One region of the Nocardia grenadensis genome, then DNA from elsewhere that is predicted to be linked to it. Evidence: riboswitches for the same ligand, from Rfam matches in the RefSeq annotation. Region 1 holds a riboswitch; each other region holds the start of a gene.

The links. Region 1 has a riboswitch for cobalamin ahead of ACQPYS_RS12190 (short-chain fatty acyl-CoA regulator family protein). Riboswitches for the same ligand answer to the same signal wherever they lie in the genome.
Region 2: linked by a shared signal. The riboswitch ahead of ACQPYS_RS10675 (hypothetical protein) and the one ahead of ACQPYS_RS12190 (short-chain fatty acyl-CoA regulator family protein) in region 1 are both predicted to bind cobalamin.
Region 3: linked by a shared signal. The riboswitch ahead of ACQPYS_RS06130 (ABC transporter substrate-binding protein) and the one ahead of ACQPYS_RS12190 (short-chain fatty acyl-CoA regulator family protein) in region 1 are both predicted to bind cobalamin.
Region 4: linked by a shared signal. The riboswitch ahead of ACQPYS_RS01705 (CbtB domain-containing protein) and the one ahead of ACQPYS_RS12190 (short-chain fatty acyl-CoA regulator family protein) in region 1 are both predicted to bind cobalamin.

The regions. Positions count from the first base shown of each region.
Region 1 covers NZ_CP192054.1:2,693,339-2,700,554, forward strand. The annotation lists gene ACQPYS_RS12170 (hypothetical protein) at 354-491, shown strand; gene ACQPYS_RS12175 (hypothetical protein) at 488-901, shown strand; gene ACQPYS_RS12180 (DUF6186 family protein) at 910-1,098, shown strand; tRNA gene ACQPYS_RS12185 (tRNA-Pro) at 1,353-1,429, opposite strand; cobalamin riboswitch at 1,934-2,165, shown strand; gene ACQPYS_RS12190 (short-chain fatty acyl-CoA regulator family protein) at 2,450-3,877, shown strand; gene prpD (2-methylcitrate dehydratase PrpD) at 4,215-5,717, shown strand; gene prpB (methylisocitrate lyase) at 5,717-6,631, shown strand; gene ACQPYS_RS12205 (bifunctional 2-methylcitrate synthase/citrate synthase) at 6,631-7,216, shown strand, end outside.
Region 2 covers NZ_CP192054.1:2,337,491-2,344,706, forward strand. The annotation lists gene ACQPYS_RS10670 (IS110 family transposase) at 1-1,146, shown strand, start outside; gene ACQPYS_RS10675 (hypothetical protein) at 1,171-1,494, opposite strand; cobalamin riboswitch at 1,698-1,834, opposite strand; cobalamin riboswitch at 2,133-2,362, shown strand; gene ACQPYS_RS10680 (short-chain fatty acyl-CoA regulator family protein) at 2,634-4,058, shown strand; gene prpD (2-methylcitrate dehydratase PrpD) at 4,443-5,945, shown strand; gene prpB (methylisocitrate lyase) at 5,945-6,859, shown strand; gene ACQPYS_RS10695 (bifunctional 2-methylcitrate synthase/citrate synthase) at 6,886-7,216, shown strand, end outside.
Region 3 covers NZ_CP192054.1:1,380,115-1,387,330, forward strand. The annotation lists gene proB (glutamate 5-kinase) at 1-1,000, shown strand, start outside; gene ACQPYS_RS06105 (endonuclease V) at 1,042-1,701, opposite strand; gene ACQPYS_RS06110 (hypothetical protein) at 1,711-2,595, opposite strand; gene ACQPYS_RS06115 (hypothetical protein) at 2,791-2,916, opposite strand; gene ACQPYS_RS06120 (ABC transporter ATP-binding protein) at 3,061-3,864, opposite strand; gene ACQPYS_RS06125 (FecCD family ABC transporter permease) at 3,911-4,963, opposite strand; gene ACQPYS_RS06130 (ABC transporter substrate-binding protein) at 4,960-5,943, opposite strand; cobalamin riboswitch at 6,013-6,163, opposite strand; gene ACQPYS_RS06135 (SDR family NAD(P)-dependent oxidoreductase) at 6,293-7,030, shown strand; gene ACQPYS_RS06140 (aminoglycoside adenylyltransferase family protein) at 7,120-7,216, opposite strand, start outside.
Region 4 covers NZ_CP192054.1:374,581-381,796, reverse strand. The annotation lists gene radA (DNA repair protein RadA) at 1-979, shown strand, start outside; gene ACQPYS_RS01730 (hypothetical protein) at 987-1,655, opposite strand; gene ACQPYS_RS01725 (carbonic anhydrase) at 1,734-2,357, opposite strand; gene ACQPYS_RS01720 (A/G-specific adenine glycosylase) at 2,539-3,399, shown strand; gene ACQPYS_RS01715 (alpha/beta fold hydrolase) at 3,421-4,188, opposite strand; gene mhuD (mycobilin-forming heme oxygenase MhuD) at 4,312-4,626, shown strand; cobalamin riboswitch at 4,696-4,843, shown strand; gene ACQPYS_RS01705 (CbtB domain-containing protein) at 4,880-5,074, shown strand; gene ACQPYS_RS01700 (CbtA family protein) at 5,065-5,862, shown strand; gene ACQPYS_RS01695 (hypothetical protein) at 5,898-6,383, shown strand; gene ACQPYS_RS01690 (OsmC family peroxiredoxin) at 6,430-6,873, opposite strand; gene ACQPYS_RS01685 (SRPBCC family protein) at 6,929-7,216, opposite strand, start outside.

The sequences.
Region 1 (7,216 bases):
GTCGCGCCCGCACCGAGCGGAGCGGACGGCACGGGAGTACCCCACCGACAACTGGACGCATCCGGCACCGTGCCTCCGACGTTCCTGGCGTACCGAATCGGTAGCGCGGTCGCTCGCCAACTGACGCCGACCCTTGATGCGCCCTGCCTGCGTCGATCATCACTTCTCCATATCGGCCTCGCCTTGGCTCGGCCGCATCGCTCCCGCGGCGGTCGGTGGCTTGATCCAGCACGTTGGCATGCGCGTGGAACGTCCGGATGGTGCTGGATGGGTAGACCGGGCCAGGTACGTCTCGGCGGTCGCGTTCAGCAGTTCGGGAGCCCGGCTGGAGGTGGGATATCCGGTGCCGCAGGATGTCGGCGAAGTCTCCGACCTGGGAATCGTGGCGAGCAATCCGGTACGGTCGCGAGCAGCGGGTCGAGATCGTCGCGGCGTGGCTGGGTGACCGATGGCCCGGCACCGGCGCCCAGGGCCTTATTCTGCCCATGTGACAGGGGAACCGGAGCGCTCGGCCCGATCATGCCGGCGGCGGATGCCGCTGCTGGCCGCCGGTGCCGTGCTGGCGGCGGGTGGAGCCGCCACCCGACCGTTCGGTTGGCCGGCAACCCTGCTGGTGCTGGTGCCGGTGGTCGTGGCGACGGTACTGGCGTTCCACGCTGGGGCCAGGCCGATCCCGTCCACCGCCCGGCTGCGGCGCGGAGTGGCAGTCTGGTCGACGCTGCTGGTCACCGCATCGGCGTGGGAAGTGTACGCCTTTGTGCGGAAACCTGATTGGACGCAGCCGAGCCACGTACACCCGACATTGTCGACGCTGCTGGATCCGGCACTCGAGCAGTGGCCGCTGCGGTTGGCCGGATGGCTGGTATGGCTGGGTGTCGGCTGGTGGCTGGTGTCGAGATGAGCGATCGGATGATCATCATCGTCGGCTTCGTGCTGGTACTGGCGGTCACGCTCGGCATGGTCGCGGTCACGCATGTGCGCCGGGATCTGGTCGCGCCTCTGGGCGAAACAATCGCGTACCTCACGCGCACTCGGGTTGCGAGGATCGCTGGTGTGCTCGTGTGGGCATGGGTCGGCTGGCACTTTCTCGCGCGATAGTGCCGCAAGGGATCGGACGCGACGAGCCGGACAGCCGGCTCGGGTAACTCGGCAGGAGGATACGAGGCGGTGCGGGGGAGGGCACCAAGACCAAGCGGGCCCGGCCGATACCGATCCTCGAGGAGGCGCTACCGGTGGTCCTGCGCCGTACCGACGCCGCGAGCTTCTGGCCGTGCTGGTCCGAATTGGTCCCGAACTCCGACTGGTGGAATAAGAGAAAACCCCTCCCATGCAGGTGGGAAGGGGTTTTTCTATGGTCGGGCTGACAGGATTTGAACCTGCGACCACTTGACCCCCAGTCAAGTGCGCTACCAAACTGCGCCACAGCCCGTTGCGCCGTGTGTTCCGGCGCTCGATGAGATTACCTCAGAGGTGTTCGAGAGAGGAAATCGGCTGGTTGAGCGGGGTGTTGTCGGATTTCGGACCGCATTCGGGCCGCGGGGTGTGCTGCCGTGTGGGCTCGGCTGCTGCCCCGGCTCTCCGCGCGCTCGGATCTCCGGTGTCCGGCATCACGTACCTGATCGAATAGCTCCCTGGTTCTCTTTGTTGGACCCCTGTCGGCGTCCGGACAGCCCCGGGCCGCGCCTTCTTCTGTCGCTACGAGCGACCACTCGCCGAGAGGCGCCTGTTGGACGTCGACTTCCCGACCGGACGCCGCTGGGCTCTTTGCCCGGCGGCGTTTCGCTGTCCGTCCCCCTATCTACGGCGTCCGATGGGTAGTCCGTGCGCGTTGTACGCCGGTACTGCCCACCGCCCCACTGGAGTCCCAGCTCGAGCCGGGCATATCCTGACGGATGCAGCTGGTTCATCCCGCGCTGTTTCGGTGTGCGCGGGATGTCGAAGCCTGTCGTTCGGTGTCGGTGACATCGGGTGGCGGGTGAGAGGGAACCCGGTGGGAATCCGGGACTGTCCCGCAGCGGTGAGCGGGAGCGACCGCCGTCAGACGCACTGGGCCGGAGGTTCGGGAAGCGACGGCGTGGTAGTAGCAGCCCGGGTGCGGACCCGGGTCGACCGAGTGAGGGTCGGTGCCCGCGAGTCCGAAGACCTGCCGGTTGTGCCGGGCACGCCGTGTCCGGTTGGCTGTCGCCTCGCGGATCGGGCGTTTCGCCGCCGTTCTACGCCCCGGACCGTGCCCGGGGGCGTCGGGTCGCGCGTTCGTGGGTGGTGGTCGTTGGTGCTACCGATGGAGCGTGCGCTGTGCAGGCCTCTTCGAAGCTGTTCGGCGGGAACATGAATGCGCCGCCGGGGTTCCCGTGCGGTCCGGTGCCTGGGGCCCGGGCTCGCTGTCGTTCGAGTCCGGATCGCTGTATCGGGTGGGTCGTGAGTGGTCATGCGAGGAAAGGTGCCGGCGGTGGAGAAGATGTACGGCGGGGGGCGGTTGCGTGCACTGCGGGAGCAGCGGGGGCTGTCGCAGTCGGGGCTGGCCAAGGCGCTCGGGTTGTCGGTGAGTTATGTGAATCAGCTGGAGAACGATCAGCGGCCGCTGACGGTGCCGGTGCTGATGCGCCTGACCTCCACCTTCGACCTGGAGGTGGGGTTCTTCGCGCCGGAGACCGACGCGCGGCTGCTCGCGGACCTGCAGGAAGTGTTCGTCGAGGATCCCGAGACGGCGGCGGTTACCAGTAGCGAACTCGACGACCTGCTGTCCCGGGTGCCGACGGCGGCGCGGCTGCTGATCAGTCAGCATCGGCGGCTGCGCACGGCCGACGGGCAGCTGGAACTACTCACCGCCGGGATCGACGGTCCGGCCAAGGCACCGCGCACCGCTATGCCCTACGAGGATGTGCGGGACTACTTCTACGACCGGCGCAATCACATTCCGGTCCTCGACACCGCCGCGGAGGAACTGTTCACCCGGAGCGGCTTCACGCTCGGCGGGTTGGATCTGCAGTTGGCGCGTTTGCTGCGTGACGAGTTCGGGGTGGCGGTGCGGATCCGTTCGGAGGATCCCGGCAGGCCGGGACCCAAGCGCATCTACGACCCGCAGGCCCGCGTACTCGCGCTCGCGCGGCGGCTGACCGCGGGCCAGCGGGCGTTCCAGCTGGCCACTCAGTTGGCATTTCTCACGCAGTCCGAGGCGCTCGACGAGCTGCTCACGGAGACCGGGCCGCTACCGGCGGAGTCGCTGCGGTTGCTGCGGATCGGGCTGGCGAACTACTTCGCCGGTGCGCTGATCCTGCCCTACGGGCGTTTTCTGGGTGCGGCCGAGCGATTGCGTTACGATATCGACCTGCTCTCCGCGCAATTCGAGGTCGGGTTCGAGACGGTCTGTCACCGGCTCTCGACGCTCCAGCGGCGGGGGCAACGCGGCGTGCCGTTCTTCTTCGTCCGCACCGACCGGGCGGGAAATATCTCGAAACGGCAGTCCGCTACCGCTTTTCACTTCTCCCGGGTCGGGGGGAGTTGTCCGCTGTGGGTGGTGCACGATGCCTTCGCGACCCCGGGCCGGATCCGCACGCAGATCGCCGAGATGCCCGACGGGCGTACCTATCTGTGGCTGGCCCGTACGACCGGGGAGAGCAACCCCGGATATCTGGCGCCGGCACGGCATTTCGCCGTCGGTCTCGGCTGCGACCTGACCTTCGCGGAGAAGCTCGTCTACTCGCATGGGCTCCCGGTGCGCGATCCGGCGGTCGCTGTCCCGATCGGTGCCGGCTGCCGGGTCTGTGAACGCACCGCGTGCGCGCAGCGGGCGTTTCCGCAGATCGGCCGTCCGCTCGCGGCCGACGAGAACCGTCCGGCGAATACTCCTTACGCACCGGCGAGCAACACTCGCTGATCGGGCCCGAACCGGCGGCATCGGGATTATTCCGATGCATGCCGTAATCGGACGCTCGGTATTCCGCGAATTGATATCGCTCGTAATTTTCGATCTACGGCCCTTACACGTCATTCGTTTCGGCGTGCTCAGGCCCGCCGCGATGCCGGATCGTGTGCCCGGGCGGCTGCTGGCAGTGTCAGTGCAGGTCCGGGCGTATGGCGACCTTCCGCAACTTACGCAAATTCGCAGGATCTATTCTGCATAATTCGCCTTCTGCAACCCGTTTCCGCGGCCCCGGACTCTCGGTAGCGTGCGAATCGAGTGAATTCCACCGATCGCCTGGAGGTCCTGGACCGTGAAGAATCATCTCGTCCGCACCCACCGTTCCGCGGAGCATTTCCCCCGCGAGGAGCATCTGGCGTGGCAGATCGCCGAGGTGGCGACCGATCCGGTGGAGGTCGCTCCGGAGACCGCGGAGATGATCGTCAACCGGATCATCGACAACGCCGCCGTCGCCGCGGCCGCGCTGACCCGACGTCCGGTAGCCAACGCCCGGGCCCAGGCGTTGGCGCATCCCTACCGGCCGGGGGCGACCGTGTTCGGTGCCGAGGGCCGGTTCTCGCCGGAATGGACGGCCTGGGCCAACGGTGTGGCAGTACGCGAGCTCGACTTCCACGACACTTTCCTGGCCGCGGAATACTCCCACCCGGGCGACAATATTCCGGCGATCCTGGCGGTCGCCCAGCACGCCGGACGTACCGGTCGTGACCTGCTCCGCGGTTTGGCGACCGGCTACGAGATCCAGATCGACCTGGTGCGGTCTATCTGCCTGCACGAGCACAAGATCGATCATGTGGCCCATCTCGGACCGTCGGCCGCGGCGGGTATCGGTAGCCTGCTCGGCCTCGACGCCGAGACCATCTACCAGGCCATCGGGCAGGCCCTGCACACCACCACCGCGACCCGTCAGTCGCGGAAGGGCGAGATCTCGAGCTGGAAGGCCTACGCCCCCGCGTTCGCGGGGAAGATGGCGGTGGAGGCCGTCGATCGCGCACTGCGCGGGGAGGGCGCGCCGGCGCCGGTCTGGGAGGGCGAGGACGGGGTGATCGCCTGGTTGCTCGGGGGCTCGGGGGCCGAGTACTCGGTGCCGCTGCCCGGGCCGGGGGAGCCCAAGCGGGCGATCCTGGATTCCTACACCAAGGAGCATTCCGCGGAATACCAGAGTCAGGCGCCGATCGATCTCGCCCGCCGGATGCGCGAGCGAATCGGAGACCTGGACCAGATCGCCTCCATCGTGTTGCACACCAGTCACCACACCCATGTGGTGATCGGCACCGGATCGAACGATCCGCAGAAATTCGACCCGGGGGCGTCGCGGGAAACGCTCGACCATTCGGTGCCCTATATCTTCGCCGTCGCCCTGCAGGACGGCACCTGGCATCACGAGCGGTCCTACACACCCGAGCGCGCGCAGCGCCCCGACACCGTGGCGCTGTGGCGCGGGATCTCCACCGCGGAGGATCCGGAGTGGACCCGCCGCTATCACTCCACCGACCCGCGGGAGAAAGCGTTCGGTGCCCGCGCCGAGGTCACGCTGAAGAGTGGGGAGGTGATCGTCGACGAACTCGCCGTCGCCGATGCCCACCCGCTCGGCGCGCGGCCCTTCGCCCGCGAGCAGTATGTCGCCAAATTCCGCACCCTCGCCGAGGGCGTGGTCGATCCGGCCGAACAGGACCGCTTCCTCGAGGTGGCCCAGCGCACAGGGGAGTTGACGGCCGACGAATTGCCGCAGCTGAGTTTCACCGTCTCGCCGGATGTGCTCGCCCGCGCGCCGCACGCCCCGAAGGGACTGTTCTGATGACCGGGCTCCTCGCTGCGCCGACGCCCGCCGCGGACAAGCGGGCCGCGTTCCGGGCCGGCCTGGCCTCCGGGCGGATCCAGCGATTCCCCGGCGCCTTCAACCCACTGGTGGCGACTCTGATCCAGGAGATCGGCTTCGAGGGCGTGTATGTCTCGGGTGCCGTGCTGTCGGCCGAACTCGGCCTGCCCGATATCGGCCTGACCACGCTCACCGAGGTATCGGGACGCGGGCAGCAGATCGCCCGGGTCACCGATCTGCCGATTCTCATCGACGCCGACACCGGTTTCGGTGAGCCGATGAACGCCGCCCGGACGGTCACCGTACTCGAGAACGCCGGGATCGCCGGCTGCCACCTCGAGGACCAGGTCAACCCGAAACGCTGCGGCCATCTCGACGGCAAGGCAGTGGTGCCCACCGCGGAAATGGTCCGCCGACTGCGGGCCGCGGTATCCGCCCGCCGCGATCCGAACTTCGTGATCTGCGCGCGTACCGATGCGGCGGGAATCGAGGGAATCGACGCGGCGATCGAGCGTGCGAGGGCCTACACCGAGGCAGGCGCGGACCTGATCTTCACCGAGGCACTACGCACGCCCGCGGACTTCGCGAAATTCCGCGAGGCGGTGAGCACTCCATTGCTGGCGAATATGACCGAATTCGGTAAGTCGGAACTGATTCCGGCCGCCACTCTCGAATCGATCGGCTACAACATGGTCATCTACCCGGTGTCCACTTTCCGGCTGGCGATGTACGCCGCGGAGGCGGGCCTGCACGAGATCCAGACCGCCGGCACGCAGTCCGGCCTGCTGGACCGTATGCAGCCCCGCAGCCGCCTGTACGAACTGCTGCGGTACGAGCGTTACAACGAATTCGATTCGAGCGTATTCGATTTCACTCTGGAAAGGGACCAGTGATGAGCACATCGTCGCTCGGCGAACCGGTGCGGGGCGGGGCCGCGGCCGCGATACCGACCATCTACAAAGGTCTGGCGGGTGTGGTCGTCGATACCACCGCGATCTCGAAAGTGGTGCCGGAAACCAATTCGCTCACCTATCGCGGGTACGCGGTGCAGGATCTGGCCGCCCACTGCACTTTCGAGCAGGTGGCATATCTGCTCTGGTACGGCGAACTTCCCGGTCACGCCGAGCTGGAGCGGTTCCAGCAGCGGGAACGGGCTTCGCGCCGCGCCGACCGGTCGCTGCTGTCGCTGGTGGCGAAACTGCCGGAGACCTGCCATCCCATGGACGTCGTCCGCACCGCCATCAGTTATCTCGGTGCCGAGGACCCCGCCGAGGAGGACAATTCGGCGCAGGCCAATCGCGCCAAGGCACTGCGGATGTTCGCGGTGCTGCCGACGATCGTCGCGGCCGATCACCGCCGGCGCCGTGGGCTCGACCCCGTCGCGCCGCATTCCCACCTCGGCTACGCCGAGAATTTCCTGCACATGTGCTTCGGGACCGTCCCCGCGCGGGAACTGGTGCAGGCGTTCGAGGTCTCGC
Region 2 (7,216 bases), 360 kb from region 1:
GGCGAACATCACGCGGTCGGGCTCGACCCGGCCGGGAAACGATTGTTCGACAAGGCACTACCCAACGATGAATCCCGGCTGCGGGCCGTGTTCAACAAACTCGCCACCCACGGGCGGCTGCTGATCGTGGTCGATCAACCCAACACGATCGGCGCCCTGCCGGTCACCGTCGCGCGCGCCTGCGGACACGATGTCGCCTACCTGCCCGGATTGTCGATGCGCCGCATCGCCGACCTCTACCCAGGTCAAGCCAAAACCGATGCCCGCGACGCTCACATCATCGCTGATGCCGCCCGCACGATGCCGCACACGCTGCGCCGCGTCGACGTCGGTGACGAAACACTCACCGAGCTCGGTGTTCTGGCCGGCTTCGACGACGACCTGGCCGGCGAAGCAACCCGCACCAGCAACCGCATCCGCGGCCTGCTCACCGGCATCCACCCCGCCCTCGAACGCGTCCTCGGCCCCCGCATCGCGCACCCGGCGGTGCTGGAGATCCTGTCGCGCTGCGGCGGTCCCGAAGGCATCCGGGCCGCTGGTCGGCGCAAACTTACCGCCATCGCCACTAAACATGCCCCACGAATGGGAGCACGCCTGGTCGAGGAGATCCTGGCCGCGCTGCCCGCGCAATCTGTCACCGTTCCCGGCACGAAAGCCGCGGAAACCGTGCTGCCGAAGCTGGCGGATTCGTTGAAAGCAGTTCTTCTACAGCGCAAGCAGATCGCCGAGAACATTGAGGAGATGTTCGCCGATCACCCTCTTGCCGAGGTCCTGACCTCGATGCCCGGCATCGGAGTCAGGACCGGCACCCGCATCCTGCTCGAAGTCGGCGACGGCACCGCGTTCGCCTCGGCCGGCCACCTCGCCTCTTACGCCGGCATCGCCCCGATCACCCACCGATCGGGAAGCTCCATCCGCGGTGAACACCCTGCCCGATCCGGCAACCACAAACTGAAACGGGCGTTGTTTCTGTCAGCGTTCGCCGCCCTGCACGACCCGGCCAGCCGCACCTACTACGACAGAAAGAGAGCCGAGGGCAAGAAACACAACGCAGCCCTCATCTGCCTCGCCCGACGCCGATGCGACGTCCTCTACGCCATGCTCCGAAACAAACAGCCCTACCGCATTCCAGCACCAGCGGCCTGATCGCCGGCAACTGCCAGACACCGATCAAGCGTCCAGCCCCTGGGCACGCCGGGCCCTGACCGACATGCCGCGCTGCCACCAATCGATCACCTCACCCCCGCCCGCCATGCCTTCGATGAGATGCGCGGTGGCTTCCACCTGCACACCGGACTGGCTACAGAACGTCCACAACCGCTGAGCCGCCCGATGGTATTGGTGGATCACCGCATCGACCTCGAACGCATCCAACTGGCTGGCACGGAACCGGTCCAATGCCCGGCCTACGTGCTCGACCAACTCACCGAGCCGCTCTTCGTGATATACCGCCACACGATCCCGAGCAGCCTGCCGTTCAGCCTTCGACGCCACTCAGACCACGCTACCGACCGCACGCCCCGCCCAAGCCTCACCCGGGCACAACCTCAACCCACGGCTTGACAAGAAACATAGGGACACCCCCCCAGCAATGTGGGGGTTCCTCACAGGAAGGCCGCGAGCGGGCGATGCTTCGGATCATGGTGGCCGGTAGGGGTACCGGTGGGCATGTGTTCCCAGCGGTGACTGCTGTGGACGGTCTTCGGACTCGCGGACATGACGCCGGCCGGCGTCGCCTACTGGCGGTCGCTTCCCGGGCGGGCGCCCAGTGCTGATGACCGCGGTCGTTTCCACATACCGCTGCGGGGCAGCTCCGGATTCCCACCGGATTCCCTCTTGCGAGCCGCGCGTCCAGGGACGAGCGGCAACCAGCGCCTGGTCAGACTGGCATTCGGGCTGCGCGCGGGACGCCGGCGTTCTCGATCACCGGGCGCCCTGAGGCCCCCGCTTCTGCCGGCGCACCACACCGGCGGCGGCGGAATCGGGTGGCGGGATCCGGCGTCTTTCCGCTGCCGGCTCGACCCTGGGCGGTGGGGCACTGCGCCCAGTGGGGACGGGGCTCACCAGCAGGGATATTCTTATGAGCGCAGCTGGTTCGTCTCGCGCTGTTGCGACGGTGTGAGATGTCGAAGCCTTTCCGCTCTAGGTCGGGTGACCGCGAGCGGGGGTGAGAGGGAACCCGGTGGGAATCCGGGACTGTCCCGCAGCGGTGAGTGGGAGCGACCGCCGTCACATGCACTGGGCCGGGTCCTGGGAAGCGACGGCGTGGTAGTACCAGCTCGGGGAGCGCGCCAGGTCCCGAGTCGACCGATCGAGGTCGGTGCCCACGAGTCCGAAGACCTGCCGGTTGCGCCGGGCACGACGTGTCCGGCGGTCGTCGCCTCGTGGATCAGGCGGTACGCCGATTCTCACGTATCCGGGTCTCGCCGGGTGCGTAGTCGTCGTGCGCGCTCGCACCGGTGACGGTCACAGGCTGCCACCCGAGGAGTTCGCATCATGCCGTCACTTTCGGACCTTTCCCCGCGATGCGGCTCGGGTCACCGGCCGTCGCCGGTGACCTGAGGGCCGGTGCGGCCGGAACACCGGCGGATCGCGTGGGCGAGCCGGTGCCGATCATGGAAGGGGTGCTTGCTGTGGAGAAGATGTATGCCGGTGGCCGGCTTCGTGCTCTGCGTGAGCAGCGGAGCCTGTCGCAATCCGGGCTGGCCAAGGCGCTCGGGCTGTCGCTGAGTTATGTCAATCAGCTGGAGAACGATCAGCGCCCGTTGTCGGTGCCGGTGCTGATGCGTCTGACCTCGACATTCGACTTGGAGGTGGGATTCTTCGCGCCGGAGACCGATGCTCGGTTGCTGGCTGATCTGCATGAGGTGTTCACCGAGGACCCCGAGTCTGGTTCGGTGAGCGGCGGCGAACTGGATGAATTGCTTTCGCGGGTGCCGTCTGCGGCGCGGTTGCTGATCAGGCAGCACCGGCGCCTGCGCGCGGTCAACGGGCAGCTCGAGCAGTTCACCGCCGGACTCGACGGTCCGGTCCCGGATCCACGTACCGCGATGCCCTATGAGGATGTCCGCGACTATTTCTATGACCGGCGTAACCACATCCCCGCACTCGATACCGCCGCCGAGGATCTCTTCGCCGCGAGCGGGTTGAGTATCGGCGGGTTGGATCTACAGCTGGCACGACTGCTGCGCGACGAGCACGGGGTGACGGTGCGAATCCGGTCGGAGGATCCGGCGCGGCCCGGGCCCAAACGGAGCTACGACCCGGAAGCGCGCACACTCACGCTCGCGCGGCGTCTCACCGCCGGGCAGCGCGCGTTCCAACTGGCGACACAGTTGGCGTTCCTCACCCAGTCCGAGGTGATCGAAACTCTGCTCACCGAGACGGCGGCGCTGCCCGCGGAGTCGCGGCGGCTGCTGCGTATCGGGCTGGCCAACTACTTCGCGGGCGCGCTCGTTCTGCCCTACGGGCTGTTTCTCGGCGCGGCGGAGTCGTTGCGCTACGACATCGACCTACTCGCAGCGCAATTCGAGGTCGGTTTCGAAACCGTGTGTCATCGTCTGTCGACGCTGCAGCGGCGCGGGCAGCGGGGCGTCCCGTTCTTCTTCGTCCGCACCGACCGTGCGGGAAATATCTCGAAACGGCAGTCCGCCACCGCGTTCCACTTCTCCCGGACGGGCGGTAGTTGCCCGCTGTGGGTGGTGCACGACGCTTTCGCCACCCCGGGCCGGATCCGCACCCAGATCGCGGAGATGCCCGACGGGCGCACGTATCTGTGGCTGGCGCGCACGACAGGGGAGAGCAATCCCGGATATCTCTCGCCTTCGCGGGATTTCGCGGTGGGTCTCGGATGCGATCTCGCCTTCGCCGATAAACTCGTCTATTCCCACGGCCTTCCGATCCATGACGCGGCCGCCGCTGTTCCGATCGGTGCAGGATGCCGGGTCTGTGAACGCACCGCGTGTGCGCAACGCGCGTTCCCGCAGATCGGACGGCCTCTTGCCGCCGATGAGAACCGTCCGGCGAACACCCCCTACGCACCCGCATCAACCGACTGACCGCGGGTAACTGCGGTGAGTGTGTCAGCCCAGGACGGGCGCGTAGTTCCGGCGGGCTGAACTGCTCACCGTCGACGAAGGGATCCGGGGTGACATCGAGAACCCCGTGCCCGGGGGCGCGTCGGTATCGAAGAACCCTTTCGTCGCATGAGCAGCGGCCTTGCTCGATCGAATCGGATCGACCGGTGAGGCGCGCACGAGAGTAATCGGCGCCCGCTCGCGCGCCGATTCCTGTCCCGGTCCGGTACTGCCCTCCACAAACTCCACAACTTTGCAGGTCTGTCTCCACAAAATTCGCCCTTTGCGACGGATTTCCACAGCTGTTTCGCGTCTGTAGCGTCCGAATCGAGCGAAATACGCCGATCCCCCTGGAGGCCTTGGACCGTGAAGAATCATCTCGTCCGTACCCACCGCTCCGCGGAGCAGTTCCCCCGCGAGCAGCATCTGGCGTGGCGGATTGCGGAGGTGGCGACCGACCCGGTGGATGTCGCCGCGGAGACCGAGGAGATGATCGTCAACCGGATCATCGACAATGCGGCGGTCGCCGCGGCGTCGCTGACCCGGCGCCCGGTCACCAATGCTCGCGCCCAGGCGCTCGCGCACCCGTATCAGCCGGGCGCGACCGTGTTCGGCGTCCACGGCCGCTTCTCGCCGGAGTGGGCGGCCTGGGCCAACGGAGTCGCGGTGCGCGAACTCGATTTCCACGACACATTCTTGGCTGCGGAGTACTCCCATCCGGGCGACAACATCCCCTCGATCCTGGCGGTCGCCCAGCACGCGGGCCGTAGTGGCCGGGATCTGATCCGGGGTCTGGCCACCGGCTACGAGATCCAGATCGACCTGGTGCGTTCGATCTGCCTGCACGAGCACAAGATCGACCACGTCGCCCATCTCGGCCCGTCGGCCGCCGCTGGTATCGGAACGCTGCTCGGACTGGATTCGGAGACGATCTACCAGGCGATCGGTCAGGCTCTGCACACCACCACCGCGACCCGCCAGTCCCGTAAGGGCGAGATCTCGAGCTGGAAGGCCTACGCTCCGGCGTTCGCCGGGAAGATGGCCGTGGAGGCCGTGGACCGCGCGCTGCGCGGTGAAGGCGCGCCGTCGCCGATCTGGGAGGGCGAAGACGGTGTGATCGCCTGGCTGCTGGGCGGCCCGAAGGCCGAGTACTCGGTGCCGCTGCCCGGTCCGGGCGAGCCCAAGCGGGCGATCCTGGACTCCTACACCAAGGAGCATTCCGCCGAATACCAGAGCCAGGCCCCGATCGATCTGGCCCGCCGCCTCCGGGACCGGATCGGTGATCTGGATCAGATCGCCTCGATCGTGCTGCACACCAGCCACCACACCCACGTCGTGATCGGTACCGGTTCGAACGATCCGCAGAAGTTCGATCCGACAGCGTCGCGGGAGACCCTCGACCATTCGGTGCCCTACATCTTCGCGGTCGCCCTGCAGGACGGGACCTGGCATCACGAGCGTTCCTACGCGCCCGAACGCGCGCAGCGACCGGACACCGTCGAGTTGTGGCGCAAGATCTCCACCGCCGAGGACCCGGAGTGGACCCGCCGCTACCACTCCACCGACCCGGCCGAAAAAGCGTTCGGCGCGCGCGCCGAGGTGACCTTGAAGAGTGGTGAGGTGATCGTCGACGAGCTCGCGATCGCCGACGCCCACCCGCTGGGTGCGCGACCCTTCGTCCGCGACCAGTACATCGCCAAATTCCGCACCCTCGCCGAGGGGGTTGTCGATCCGGCCGAGCAGGACCGCTTCCTCGAAGTGGTCCAGCGCGCGGGCGAGCTGTCCGCCGGTGAGTTGTCGGAGCTCACTTTCACCGTCTCGGCGGATGTGCTCGCCCGCGCGCCCCGTTCCCCGAAGGGACTGTTCTGATGACCGGCCTGCTCGCAGCATCGACCTCGGCGGCCGATAAGCGGTCGGCGTTCCGTACCGGGCTGGGCTCCGGGAAGATCCAGCGGTTCCCCGGCGCGTTCAACCCGCTGGTGGCGACGCTGATCCAAGAGGTCGGGTTCGAGGGAGTCTACGTCTCCGGTGCGGTGCTCTCCGCCGATCTGGGATTGCCGGATATCGGGTTGACCACGCTCACCGAGGTGTCGGGGCGCGGTCACCAGATTGCCCGGGTCACCGACCTGCCGGTGCTCATCGACGCGGACACCGGTTTCGGGGAGCCGATGAGCGCCGCCCGGACGGTCACCGTCCTGGAGGATGCCGGCATCGCCGGCTGCCACCTCGAGGACCAGGTCAATCCCAAACGGTGCGGTCATCTGGACGGCAAAGCGGTGGTGCCCACCGAGGAGATGGTGCGCCGACTGCGGGCGGCGGTCTCGGCCCGCCGCGATCCGAACTTCGTGATCTGCGCACGCACCGACGCCGCCGGGATCGAAGGAATCGATGCCGCGATCGAGCGTGCGAAAGCCTATGCCGACGCGGGCGCCGATCTGATCTTCACCGAGGCGTTGCACACTCCCGCGGAGTTCGAGAAGTTCCGCGCCGCTGTCTCGACCCCGCTGCTGGCCAATATGACCGAGTTCGGCAAATCCGAACTGATCCCGGCCGCCACGCTGGAATCCATCGGCTACAACGCGGTCATCTACCCGGTGTCCACTCTGCGTCTGGCGATGTTCGCCGCCGAGGCGGGTCTCCGGGAGATCTACGCGGAAGGCACTCAGTCGGGTCTGCTGGACCGCATGCAGCACCGCAGCCGCCTCTACGAACTGCTGCAGTACGAGCGCTACAACGAATTCGATTCCGATGTCTTCAATTTCACGTTGGGAAGGGACCAGTGATGGGCACAGCGTCGCTCAGCGATTCGATGAGGGGTGGCGGTCGGGAGACGGGTGGGCCGGACACCGCGATACCGACCATCTACAAAGGTCTGGCAGGCGTCGTCGTCGACACCACCTCGATCTCCAAGGTGGTGCCGGAAACCAACTCGCTGACCTATCGCGGTTACGCCGTGCAGGATCTGGCGGCCCACTGCAGTTTCGAACAGGTCGCCTACCTGCTCTGGTACGGCGAGCTACCGACCGATACCGAGCTCGAGCGTTTCCAGCAGCAGGAACGGGCCTCGCGCCGCGCCGACCGGTCGCTGCTGTCACTGGTGGCGAAAATGCCCGATACCTGCCATCCGATGGATGTGGTCC
Region 3 (7,216 bases), 1.3 Mb from region 1:
GCTGGACCGGCTCGCCGATGCCATCGAGGCCCGAATGCGGGCCGGTTCCGATGTGGTGGTCGTATCGTCCGGCGCGATCGGGGCGGGGCTGGCCCCGCTCGGCTTGGCCAGGCGGCCCCAGGACCTCGCGACCAAACAGGCCGCGGCCAGCGTCGGTCAGCTCGCGCTGGTCCATGCCTGGGGCACCTCGTTCGCCCGCTACGACCGCACCGTCGGTCAGATCCTGCTCAGTGCCGACGATTTCGCCCGCCGGGAACATCACCGCAATGCGCAGCGCACCCTGGACCGGCTGCGTTCGCTGGGCGCGGTGGCGGTGGTGAACGAGAACGATACCGTCGCCACCGAGGAGATCCGGTTCGGCGACAACGACCGGCTGGCGGCGCTGGTGGCTCATCTGGTGGGTGCCGACGCGTTGTTCCTGCTCTCCGACGTGGCCGGGCTCTACGACGGTGATCCGCGCAAGGGCGATGCGAATTTCATCGGTGAGGTGCGCACCAGCGCCGATCTCGACGGTGTGATCGCCGGGAGCGGCGGCGTGCTCGGCACCGGCGGGATGGCTTCGAAACTGTCGGCCGCCCGGCTGGCCGCGGACGCCGGCGTCCCGGTCCTGCTGGCCGCGGCCGCCGAAGCCGCCGAAGCGCTCGGGACCGGCACGGTCGGTACCGCTTTCGCCGCCCGCCCGGTGCGGTTGTCGGCGCGCCGGTTCTGGGTCCGGCACGCCGCCGACAGCCGGGGCGCGATCCTCATCGATTCCGGGGCGGTCGAGGCCGTGGCCAATGCCCGGCGTTCGCTGCTCGCCGCCGGAATCATCGGCGTCCGCGGTCGTTTCCACGGCGGTGATGTGGTGGATCTCGTGGGCCCGGATCGCACGGTCGTGGCGCGGGGAGTCGTGGAATACGACGCCGCCGAACTCGCGACGGTGCTGGGCCGATCGACCCGGGAGCTGCCGGACGGTATGCAGCGTCCGGTGATCCACGCCGACGACCTGGTGCGCGTCTGACCCGCCGGAACGGCTTCGCCGGTGCGGGTCCGGCCGCCGGGTCAGGCGATACGGCCCAGATGGTCGGCGGTGCGGGTGGTTTCCGGGAGCCGGTAGCGCGGGGCAAGCCGCAGCACCAGCGCGCAGGCGGAGTCGAGGGTGAAGCGATGCCCGACCGAGACGAACAGTGGTTTGACTCCGGGTCGGGTGCGCAGGGCGCGGCCGACGACCTCCCCGTCCACGGTGACCGGGCCGGAATCACCGCGGTCCGGGCCGGGCTCGTGGTATTCGCCGGAGGCCTTCTTCGCGACACCGACACTCGGCAGGTCGGTGAGTACACCCAGATGCGCGGCGAGACCGAAGCGGCGGGGATGGGCCGGCCCGTGACCGTCGCAGACGAGCACATCGGGCTCGATGCGCAGGGCTTCGAGCGCGCGGGTGAGCGGGGGGATCTCCCGGAACGCGAAAAGACCCGAGATATAGGGGAACTCGATACGTTCCCGGACGACGGACCGGTCCACCACGGTCAGCGAATCCACATCCAGCACGGTGACCACGCCTATCGCGATATCGGGATCGCGGTAGGCGACATCCAGTCCGGCGGCCCGCCGGACCGGGCCGTGCTCGTCGAGCACCCGCACCCGGTCGCGCAAGCGCTGCTGCACGGCGACGGCCTCGTCCGCGCTGACCGCCCATTCGTGCATCTGCCGGACCCGTACCATGCCGGCAGCCTATCCGGCCTCGGGGACCACCGCGTAGGTACGCAACCGTTCGGCGGCCCGTTCGTCGGCGAGCTCGGCGCGCAGGTCGGGGTTCTCGTGGTAGAAGCGGATCAGCCAGTATGTGGCCGCCGACCCGATCGAGAGTTTCTCCGCGTGGATACATTTCGTGACCCGGCGACCGGGTTTGCGGCCGGGGCGGGATATGCGGATGGTGCCCTTGGAGTTGTTGCGCGACACCACCTCGAGCTGTTCGATCGAAGTCCAGCTCACCATGTTCGCGATCGAGGTCTTGGTGGGCAACACGATATGCATCGGCGTGAGCACCAGCCGTCGGATCTCCGGACGTCGCGCGTACACACAGAGATAGAGCAGCACCAGCCCGGCAGCGGTGAGAGCCACCCACGGGGGAATCGGCGGGTGCGGGTTCAGGGTGAGCGTGCCGGTCCAGGTGCCGATACCGAAGATCGCGCACAGGGTCGCCAGGCCGAGGAAACAGACCACCAAGGCGACCTCGTAACCGAGGGACCGGCGGATCACCAGCGTGTCCTGCTCATTGGCGAATCGCGCGCCTTCGATCCGGATTCGCGAACGGCCCCGTGAGGTCGCCGAGAGCATCGGCAGGTAGGAGGCGACCCAGGCGGCGGCCGCGATATGGAACGCCGGCTGCAACGGTTGCCCGGAGTCCAGCGCGAGCGCGGCCTGGGCCAGCAGGAAAGTGGCGAGTACGGCTACCAGGAACACCGCCGGATAGGTCCAGCCGTTCAGGTTGCCCCACAGCTCCCGTGGGGGCGGGAAATAGTCCCGGTCCGGAACAGGTCGCGGATCGGCCACCGCGTCCGGCCCCGCAACGGCGTTCGGCTTCGCGGGGGATACGGTGTGCGGCTGGCTTGTCATCGGTACTACCTGTACTTCAGATTCGATCGGGCGCCTGCGATGATATCGGCAATCGAAGGGCAACTCCGCCTCGCGCACCGTGTCGTCTGTGCGTCACCGCTCGGCTCGGCCCCGGACCCGCCCTCGCGTCTCCGTCCCGGCCGGTGCTCGTGGCGTATCGCGCCGCGAGTACCGGCCGGGAGATGTTCGCGTGGTTCAGGCTGCGACGGAGACCGGGGTGAGCGTCCGCGGCGGCCGGAACCGGTCGATCAGCGTCACGACGATCAGCGAGACCACACCCCAGACGGTGAAGGTGGCGAGGTGGGTGCCCACGATCGGCATCGAAGTACGGGACCGAGCGCGCCGATTCGACCGCCGCGGGCATCGGGAGAACGTCGCGCGGTATCCGGAACAGCTGGGGTTCCAGGTAGATCGATATCGCTCCGTGGGAGGCCCGTACGCCGAGGAACATCAGCGCCGCGGGAACTAACCGTCGGCTCCGTATCGGGTTCGTCGGCCGGGCCGAGTGGTGACGGCAGGGCGCCGATAGCGGACGACCGGCACACCGCCGTCGATCGCGATCGTGGCGTCCACACCGTAGACGTCGCGCACGAGTCGTTCGGTGAGGGTTTCGGTGGGGCTGCCGTGCGCGGCGACCCGGCCCCGGTCCAGGATCAGCAGATAGTCGCAGAACATCGCGGCGAGATTGAGATCGTGCAGGGCCACCACGGTGGTGAGAGGCAACCGCGTGACGAGATCGAGGATATCGAGCTGATGGGCGATATCGAGGTGATTCGTCGGCTCGTCGAGCAGTAGTTCACCGGGCTCCTGGGCCAGCGCCCGGGCGATCTGGGTGCGTTGCCGTTCACCACCCGAGAGGGTGTTCCAGTAGCGGTGTGCGTGGCCGGCGAGCCCGGTATCGCGCAGGGCCCGGTCGATCGCCGCTTCCTCATCGCCGTCCTGGCCGAACACGTCGCGGTGCGGAATACGCCCGAGCCGCACCACATCTCGCACGGTGATATCGACCTCGGTGTGCGCGTGCTGCCCGACCATCGCGATCCGGCGGGCCAGCGGGCGGCGGCCGAGGCGGTGCAGGGGGGTTCCGTCCAGGGTGATGCTGCCGCGATCGGGCCGGGAAACACCGGCCAGTAGGCGTAGCAGCGACGATTTACCGGAACCGTTGGGTCCCAGCAGCCCCACTGTCTGCCCGGGTTCCGGGTGGACGGTCACCGCGTCGACAACGAGGTTGCCGCCGCGGGTCCAGGACAGGTCCTGTGCGTGCAGTGTCACCGTGCGCTCCGCGGAGGCGAGGTCCGGTATTCGACTGTCCGGCCGGTCACGGCGCGCTCCGGGTGCGGAACAGCAGCAGGGCGAAGGCGGGCACGCCGATGAGGGCCGTGACGACGCCGACCGGTACCTCCTGCGGCGCGAATACGGTCCGGGCGAGCGCGTCGACCCAGACCAGCAGGATCGCGCCCAGGACCGCGGTCACCGGGATCAACCGGCTGTGCCGGGGCCCGACGAGGAACCGCGCGGCGTGCGGTAGCACCAGGCCGATGAAACCGATCGCCCCGGCCGCGCTGACCAGGACCGCCGTGATCAGTGCGGTGATCACGAGCAGGATCGGCCGGGTCCGGCCGACCGCGACGCCCAGGGTCGCGGCGGTCGACGAGCCGAAGGTGAACGCGTCCAGCGCGGAGGCATACCACCCGCATAATACCAGCCCGGCGGCGCAGACGGCCGCGGTCGTGCCCACATCGGTCCAGCCGGCGCCCGCCAGCGAACCCAGCAGCCAGAACAGGATGCCGCGGGTCCGTTCGGCATCGGCCGAGGACAGAACGATGAACGAGGTGAGCGCGGAGAACAGCTGGGTTCCGGCGACCCCGGCCAGCACCACCTTCGCGGTGCCACCCCCGGCTCCCGCGGCCAGCACCAGCACCAGCCCGAACGAGACGAGTGCGCCGAGGAAAGCGCCGGTGGACAACGAGATCAGGCCGCCACCCACACCGAGGACCGCCACCAGTACCGCACCCGTCGAGGCGCCGGAGGAGATCCCGAGCACGAACGGATCGGCGAGCGGATTACGCAACAGCGACTGCATGACGACTCCGCATACCGCCAGACCTGCCCCGCAGATCGCGGCCAGCAGGGTCCGGGGCAGCCGCAACTGCCAGACGATGCCTTCGCGGATAGGCGAGACGGCCGCGGTACCGGCACCGAGTTTCTCGAACAGCACGGCGTAGACCTCGCCGACCGACAGCTCGGCCGGACCGATCGTGATGGTGAAGGCCATCGAGACGACCAGCACGACCACCCCGGACACCACCAGCGCCACCGTCGCGGGAGCGCGGGCGAGCCGGACCGTGGTGCTCGGTGCCGCCGACCTCACGAACCGTAACCCCACCGCGCCAGGGCGTCGGCGACCTTCTCGATCCCGTCGACCGTCCGGATCGAGGGGTTCAGATCGGCGCCATTGACCACGATGTAGCGCCGCTCGCGGACCGCGGTCAGCTTCGCCGTCACCGGATTCGATTCCAAGAACGCGATCTTGCTGTCCAGTGCGTCCCCGGCGAGGCTGCGCCGGCTCAGGTCGGCCAGGACCAGGGCGGTCGGGTCGCGGTCGAGGACGGTTTCCCAGCTGACCTGCGGCCATTCGTCGGTGGTGTCGTCGAATACGTTCTTCGCGCCGACCGCGTCGGTGATGATCCCGGACGAACCGCAACAGCCCGCCACGTACGGCGTGGCGGTATCGGCGAACCAGTAGGCCAGCGAGACCCGATCCGCCGCGATCCGACCGGACGCGGCAGCGTAGCGGTCGCGGAGGTCGGTGACCAGCCGCTCACCCCGGTCCGGGATATCGAAGATCGCGGCCAGGTCGCGGATCTCCCGGTACACCGAATCCATGGTCAGCGGTGCGGTACGGGCGCCGTCGGCATTGACGCTGATATCGGTTTTGTCGGCGCAATCGGTCGGTGAGAGGTAGGTGGGTACGCCCAGCTCGGTGAACTGCTGCCGGTCGGCCACGCCACCGGGACCGAGGGTGCCGCCGAAGGAGGCGGCGACGAAATCCGGTTCCTTGTCCAGGACCACTTCGAAGGAGGGGCGATTGTCGGCCAGCCGCGGCACGCGCGTGTTGTCGGCGGCCAGGTTCTCTCGGACCGGATCGGTCCAGGTGGCGGTGCCGACCATCCGATCGGCCAGACCGAGCGACAGCAGGATTTCCGCCGACCCCTGATTGAGCGCGACCGCCCGCTGCGGCGGTGCCGCCACGGTGACCTCGACGCCGCAGTTCTCGATTGTCAGCGGATAGCCGGCGGTGGACCCGGCGGCCGGACCGCCCGAATCGGGTGTACCGGCACATGCGGTCATCAGGAGGGTGGATACCACGGCGGTGACCGCCAGGGAAATGGACCGCGTCACGGCGTGGACTCCTTGCGTCTGGGCCTGTGCGCGAGGCCGGGAACCGAGCTCGGCGGATGAGTGATCGGACTTCACCCGCGGGTGTCACCGTTGCGCGCCAGTCCCGGATTTCCACCGGGTTCCCTCATCACGTCGTGACCGCAGAGCGGCCATCGCCCATGCTATCCGACAGGGAACTGGACGTTCGACCGGTTCGAACCGGCCGCGGGCGAATGCGACGGCGATTTTCTGCCAGCGTGCACGCTATGCCCTCACTGATGCTCATAGGGCACGAACGGAAATCACGAAAGGAACGAACATGTCGGAGAAGATCGTGGTGGTCACCGGAGCGACCCGCGGGCTCGGACGCGCCACCGCGACGGCATTCGCCCGCGCGGGTTACCGGGTGATCGTCACCGGGCGCCGCGCGCCGGCGGTGAACGCCGTGGTGGACGAACTGCGGTCGGCGGGGTCGGCGGCCGAGGGCGAAATCCTCGACGTGTGCTCAGCGGACAGCGCGCGGTGCCTGCGTGATTCCCTCGGCGAACGGTACGACCACATCGATGTGCTGGTGAACAATGCCGGCATCCTGCCCGAGGCCACCGCCACCGGCACGGTGAACTTCGCCCACCCCGGCGCGTTCACCGAGACTTTGATGACCAACACCTTCGGCCCCGCCAATGTGATCGAAGCGCTGCTGCCGCTGGTGCGCCGCGCACCGGCCGGGCGGATCGTCAACATCTCCAGCGAGATGGGCTCGCTCACCGAGCAGCGGAACCCGGAGTCGGCGTACTACTCGATGGTGGTCCCGGGCTACCAGGCGTCGAAGGCGGCACTGAACAGCATCACGGTAGGCCTGGCGAAATCGCTCGCCGATACCGCCGTCCGGGTGATCTCGGTATGCCCCGGTTTCGTCGCGACCGAACTGGCGCCCGCGGCGGCCGACGCGCCGACGACGCCGGAACAGGCCGCCCAGGTCGTCCTCGCGGCGGCGGAATCGCCGCAGGTGTGCACCGACGGCTCCTTCGTCGGTGCACAGGGGGCCATCGCCTGGTAGGAGGTGCCGGTCGCCGCCGATCCGCCGCTCCGGTTCCGGGCCCGCGTACGTGCCGCCCCGATCCGGGGCCCCGGTGTGGCGCGGACCGTTCAGCGCTGTGCGCGGCCGGTGACCGCGGCGGCGGCCGTGATTCCCGCGGCGGCATACCGCACGAAGGCCGCGGTCTCGTCGCGATACCGGGTCCAG
Region 4 (7,216 bases), 2.3 Mb from region 1:
ACAGGTGCGGTTGCGTGCCGACCGGACGGGTGCGGTGCACGACCGGGTGTATCTGGCCGCCGAATCCGATCTCTCGGTGGTGCTCGGGCATGTCGATCAGGTGAAACCCACACTGTTGGTGGTCGATTCGGTACAGACGATGCTGGCCGCCGATACCGACGGCGTGATCGGGGGTGTCACCCAGGTGCGCGCGGTGACCGCGGCGCTGACCTCACTGGCGAAGGCGAGCGGTATCGCCGTACTGCTGGTGGGGCATGTCACCAAGGACGGCGCGGTCGCCGGGCCGCGCACCCTGGAACATCTGGTCGATGTGGTGCTGCAATTCGAGGGCGACAAGAACACCACATTGCGGATGGTGCGCGGGATCAAGAACCGGTTCGGCAGCGCGGACGAGGTGGGCTGTTTCGAACTCCACGACGACGGAATCGCCTGTGTGACAGACCCTTCCGGCCTGTTCCTGCACCATCGCGCGGATTCGGTGCCGGGTACGGCGGTCACCGTCGCGATGGACGGGAAGCGGCCGCTGGTCGGCGAGGTACAGGGGCTCACGGTGGAAACGCAGGCACCGGCACCCCGCCGGGCCGTCAGCGGACTGGACTACAACCGGGTGGCCATGGTGCTGGCGGTGCTGCAGAGCCGGTGCGGTGTCTATGTCGGTAAACAGGATGTCTACGCGGCCACCGTGGGCGGTATGCGGCTCACCGAACCGGCCGCGGACCTCGCCGTCGCACTCGCCATCGCCAGCGCGGCTCGCGATACAGCGCTACCGCCCGGTTGGGTGATCCTCGGCGAGGTGGGGCTGGCCGGGGAGGTCCGGCGGATCACCTCGGTGACCCGCCGGCTCGCCGAGGCCGAACGACTCGGGTTCACCACCGCGGTGGTGCCGCCGGGTACCGACGGCAAGGCCACACCGATGACCCTGCACGAGGCGTCCGGCCTGCGCGGCGCGCTGCGGTTGGCCGGCCTGACCAAGAAATGACTCCCGCTCAGGCGATATTGAAAGGTTCGGGCGCGCTGCGCACCGAACCCATCTGCGCCACCACGTTGTAGGCGCCCGCGGGTACCTGCACCCGCTCCCCCGCGCATTCCGGCTGCGAGGTCGCGCCGGTCCAGGTGACCGTGAACGCGGCCTGCTCACCGCGGTCGAGGGTGCGCACATCCGGGTCGCCGTCGGGGAAACAGTCCGTGCTCGCCCACAGTTGCCGCCCACCGTCGAGCGAGTGCACGGATACGCGCTGCAGCCCGGATCCCACGTCCCGGGTACACGCCGCACCGGAGATATTGGTGATCACGATCCCGAACACCGGCTCTTCACCAACCTGGTAGGTGGGCTGCCCCACCGACACCTTGATGGCCAGTGACTGGTCGGCGCATTGACCGGCGGCCGCCGGGGTGGGTTCGCTGCTGCGCGTAGCCGATGTCGTGCCGGACGCACGCGTGCCGGTCGCCGTGGTGGACGATGCGGCCGGCCCCGGGCCGGGCTCGGTGGTCTCGGAGGCCGATGCCACCGCGGCGGCATCGGGCGCGTCACCGCCCCGGGAGACGGTGACGGCCAGCCAGATCACCACCGCGAGCGCGACCACGAGCGCGCCGATGGCGAACACACGACGCCGCCAGTAGATCTCCGGCGGTAACGGTCCTGTCGGTTCCAACACGTGTCAACGGTAAGCGCAGCGGGCGGCAGCGGTCGTCAACGGCACACCCGAAGGTGCCGCCGGCAGCCGCCCACGGAGTCAGACGGTCTCGCCGATATTGCCGACCACGCGGTGTAGCTTCGCCCGGCCGTCGACCAGTTTGTAGGTGACGCAGGCGATCGCGCATTTACCGGCCTGCACCCGCTCGGACACGATCATCGACCGTTCCATCAGCAGGCTGCTGGTCTCCACCACGTGGCGGGCTTCGAGCTCGTCCACCGATTCGAGCCCCTCGCGGCGCCCGATCAGCATCGACGGCGTGACCTTCTCGACGATGCTGCGGATGAATCCGCCGGGCACCTCGCCGCCGTCCAGCGCGTCCAGCGTCGCTTTCACCGCACCGCAGCTGTCGTGGCCGAGTACCACGATCAGCGGTACATCGAGCACACCGACGCCGTATTCGATCGATCCCAGCACCGCGGCGTCGATGACGTGGCCCGCGGTGCGGACCACGAACATATCGCCGAGACCCTGGTCGAAGATCAGTTCCGCGGCGACTCGGGAGTCTCCGCAACCGAATAGCACGGCGGTCGGATGCTGGCCGGCGACGAGCTTGGCTCGATCGGCGGCTCCCTGACTAGGATGCAGCAGCGTGCCGTTCACGAAGCGCTCGTTTCCCTCGCGCAGCGACTTCCAGGCACTTACCGGGTTGGACTGAGGCATGGTGTCCATTCTGCACGATTTGATGTGCTCGCTTGCTTCCGTCCCGTTACAGCGCGGCGTCGGGCCACGCCGAACCGGTGGAACTGCACGGTGAGGTGGATGGAGTGGGTCGGTGAGCAGCGCAGGTATCGGGAAGCCGGGTTCGGGCGGGCGCGGTGTCGTGTCGATCGAACCCGGCGCGATCGACTCCGACACCCTGATCGATTGGTACACGCGGACGGCCCGGGACCTACCCTGGCGGCGGCCCGGAGTGAGCGCTTGGCAGATCCTGATGAGCGAGATCATGCTGCAGCAGACGCCGGTGTCGCGGGTGGAACCGATCTGGCGGGAATGGGTGCGACGCTGGCCGGTGCCCTCGGCCATGGCGGCGGCGAGCGCGGGTGAGGTGCTGCGGGCCTGGGGGAAACTCGGCTATCCGCGCCGAGCCCTGCGCCTGCACGAATGCGCCCAGGTCCTCGCCGCCGAGCACGGTGACCAGGTGCCCGACGATGTCGAAGTGCTGCTCGGGCTGCCCGGCATCGGCGCCTACACGGCGCGGGCGGTCGCCTGTTTCGCCTATGGGCAACGAGTCCCGGTGGTGGACACGAATGTCCGTCGGGTGGTGGCCCGGGCCGTGCACGGCCGGGAGGCCGGTAATCCGGCCGCCCGCGATCTACGGGAAACCGAGGCGCTGCTGCCCGGCCGGATCGACCGGGCAGCGGTGTTCTCGGCGGCCCTGATGGAACTCGGCGCGACGGTGTGCGCCGCGCGGACCCCGGATTGCGGGCGCTGCCCGCTGCCGCGTTGCGCGTGGGTCGCCGCGGGCCGGCCGGCGGCCGAGTCGGTACGCCGGACGCAGAAGTACGAGGGTACCGACCGGCAGGCGCGGGGGCGGCTGCTCGACGTGCTGCGGGCCGCGCACGCGCCGGTGGAACGCGTCCGGCTGGATCTCGCCTGGACCCGCGATCCCGGCCAGCGCGACCGCGCATTGGATTCGCTGCTGGTGGACGGGTTGATCGAGCAGACCGACGATGGACGGTTCGCCCTGGCCGGAGAGGGCTGACGCCCGCCGCGGCCGGAGCGCTCAGGTCTCGGCGACAGTTCCGGGGACTCCGCGCAGGCGCGCGAGGAAACGCTCCACCTCGGCCCGGTAGTACGCCGGCTGGTCATCGTGCACCAGGTGACCCGCATCGGGAACCAGGACATGTTCGGCGGCGGGATGTAATTCGGCCATCCGGCGCATCTGCCCCGGCGGGGTGATCGTGTATTCGCCTTCTAGCAGCAGCGTAGGGACGGTGAGCCTGCCCCACTCCGCCCAGAACGACCGGGCACCCCACTCCTCCGAGATATCCCGGAAGGTGGCCACCTCGCCGTGCAACCGGTAACCGTCCGGGCCCCGCTGGAACGAATCCCGGAAGTAACGGCCGGCGACCGGGCCGAAATGCGCCACCAGGGCGGCCTCGTCCGCGAAGGGCTGCGGCCAGGCCTCGACCATCGCGGCCCAGTGGGCAGCGGTACGGCCGGTGAAATCGGCTGCCATATCCTCCACCACCAGCCCGCGCACCCGGTTCGGATGCGTGGCCGCGAACACCCAGCCGTGCAGACCACCCATGGAATGCCCGATCACGATCATCGGCTCGGCGATGCGCGCGGTGGCGGCGGCCAGATCGGCGACGAAAGCGTCGGTGGTGAGTTCGGGCGGTGCGGGGCGCCCGTGCCCGGCGGCGTCGAAGGTGAACACCCGGCCGTGGTCACGCAACCACCGGACCTGGTTCTGCCAGGTACGGGCGCTGCCCATCAACCCGTGCAGCAGCAGTATCGGGATCCCGGTCCCGCCTTCGTCGTGCAACACCGGGCCGAGTTTATTCACAACCCTCCACAGGGCGGGGTCGGCGCCACCGGGCGGTGCACGTAGTGACCCGCTGTGGCGTGCGGCACTGTCCCTCCCGGACTCGCGATACCTAAGCTCAGGGGTATGGCTGTTGTGAAGATCAATGCGATCGAGGTCCCCGAGGGCGCGGGTCCCGAGCTGGAGAAGCGGTTCGCCCATCGCGCGCACGCGGTCGAAAACTCCCCGGGGTTTCTCGGCTTCCAATTGTTGCGGCCCACGGCCGGCGAGAATCGGTATTTCGTGGTCACCCAGTGGGATTCCGAGGAGTCCTTCGCGGCGTGGCGCGACGGCCCCGCCAAAGAGGCACATGCCGGACAGCAGAACAAGCCTGTCGCCACCGGCGCTTCACTGCTGGAGTTCGAGGTCGTACTCGATGTAGCGGGTAAACCCGCGTCCTGATCGCCTCCCCCACACCGGCCACGCCGCCGACCACCGGCGGCGTGGCCGGTGATCGTTCGTGGACATATTGACGGCGGCGACGGCCGGTGTCACAGTTCGAGGTGAAAGCAAAGGTGATGCGGTAATCCGGTGAGAACCCGGAGCGGTCGCGCCACTGTGATGTCCGCGCCGGAACGGGTGGGCAGAGTCAGACACCGGCACCTGCGCACAACTCGCGAACCGGACGCGAGCATCCGGATGAGGAGGACCCACCATGGCCATAGCCCATGTCCCGAGCAGGGCCGCCGATACGGCGGCGACAGTGCTCGTCACAGTAGGCGTCGTCCTGCTGGCACTGCTGACGCTCTACCTGGTCGGATTCGATCAAGGCGCCGTATCGCGCGGCGGTATGTTCCTGCACGAGCTGATGCACGACGGGCGCCACCTGCTGGGTGTCCCGTGCCATTGAGTGGATCTTTCGGTGCCCTGCTGCTCCGTGGTCTGCTCGCCGGCCTGATCGCCGGTCTCCTCGCGGGTGTCGTCGGAAATTTCGTCGGCGAGCCCAAGGTCGATGCCGCCATCGCCATCGAGGAGGCCGCGGCTCCCACGCCGGAGCATGCCCAGGATTCGGGTACCGGACATACGCACGGGGAGACAGCGCACACGCACGGGGACGAGGCCGTGGTGAGCAGGCCGTGGCAGAAATTCGGGCAGTTCCTGGCAGACGCCCTGGCCGGGATGGCGTTCGGGGCGATCGTGGCGACCGCGGCGCATTACGCCCGGCGGTTCACCGCGCTGCCCGGTCATCGGTTGATACTCGGGCTGGGCCTGGGCGGCTGGGTCGCGGTGGTGGCAGTGCCGTTCTTCAAGTATCCGGCCAACCCACCGGCGGTCGGTGACCCGGAGACGATCAACGAGCGCACCCTGCTCTGGCTGGCCTCGGTGGTGCTGGGCCTGGTGGCCGTCGCGGCCGGTGTGTACATCTGGAAGGCGCTGCGGCCGCGGCCCGAATCCCTCCGGCTCGTCGCGGCCGCGGCCGGATTCGTACTGGTAATCACCCTCGGCTACGTGCTGTTGCCCGGGGTGAACGAAGTGGGGGCCGACTTCCCGGCCTCGCTGCTGTGGGAGTTCCGCGCCGCGTCGCTGGCCGTATCCACCGCGCTGTGGGTCGGGATCGCTCTGGCCTTCGCCGCGCTCACCGAGTGGAGCAACCGCGGTGGTACCCGGGTAGCGGAGGCTGCTGCTACAGCGGGTTGATCCGGGGAGCGGTAGTCACCGGGCATGGTCGAGGTATGCACGACACCACGCTCGCCCACCCGGACAGTCCACTCGCCCGGCGGCCCGCAGCCGTCACCATCGCCTTCGTCGCGCTCGTGGCGGCCGTGGGCTGCGGTATCACCGAAGCCGCGGTCCGGGGCGCATTGCTGGGCGACGCAGCGGATATCGGCGAACTCACCGGCGGTTGGCTACTGCGCGCCGGGATCTACCTGGCGGTTCTCGGTGTCGCGTGGCGGATGCTGCGAGGCGAACGCTGGGCCAGGAATCTGCTCGCCGCCGGGATAGGCGTGGTCGGTACGGCCTCATTGGTGGTGGAGCCTGTTCGGATGCTCGCGAACGGAGGCGCCGGTGTGTTCGCCGATATGAGCGCCGCGACCGTATTCCTGGCGCTCACCCGGGCCGGCCATCTATGCGCGGTATTCGTCGCGATCCCCGCCATGTACACACGGGGCGCCCGGGCGTGGTTCCGGGCCGGACACGGCGCCGGTAGGCCCTGGTAAAGGCCCTTCCCTGTCCCGGGCCCGCGCGGGGCCCGGGACAGGCATCTCAGGATTCCAGCGCCGCGTCCAGGGTGATGTCGTCCACTCCGCCCAGGGCCTTGCTCACCGGGCATCCGGCCTTGGCCGCAGCGGCCGCGGCGGCGAAACCCGCCTCGTCGAGGCCGGATACCCGGCCACGTACCTTCAGTGCGATCCGGCTGATCCGGAAACCGCCCGCCGGGTCGGGGCCCAGGGTCACCGCGGCCGAGACGTCGAGGCTCTGCGGGGTACCGCCGGCCTGAGCGATCTCGTTCGACAGCGCCATCGCGTAGCAGGACGAATGTGCCCCGGCGATCAGTTCCTCCGGGCTGGTTGTGCCGTCGGCGTCATCGGCCGACCGCTTCGGGAACGACACCTCGTACTTACCGACCCCCGAGCTGATCAGCTCGACCTGGCCGGAGCCGTCCTGGAGACCACCGGTCCATGCGGTGCGCGCGGTACGTGTGGGCATCACGATCCTTTCGAAGACGATTCGTTGTGAGTCGGACTCGAACCTACTAGTACCCTCACTTCGTCGCAGTTCGTTCGTCGAGGCGGGCCAGCACCGCGGGCCAGACGTCCCGATGCCGGTCGCGGGCCGCTTCGTCGGCAAAACCGCTGTGCCGCAACCGCAACCGGATGCCACGGGGTTGTTTGACCAGTTCCACCCGCACCACCGTTTCCGCGCCCTCGGTGCCGCCGGCGCCGGTCACCCAGGTCATTTCGACGAGCCGGCCCGGTTCCAGACGGAGGAAGCGGCCGTAATGCGGCCGAGAGTTCCCCTCCTCCCGGGTCTCGAAATAGAACGGCTCGTT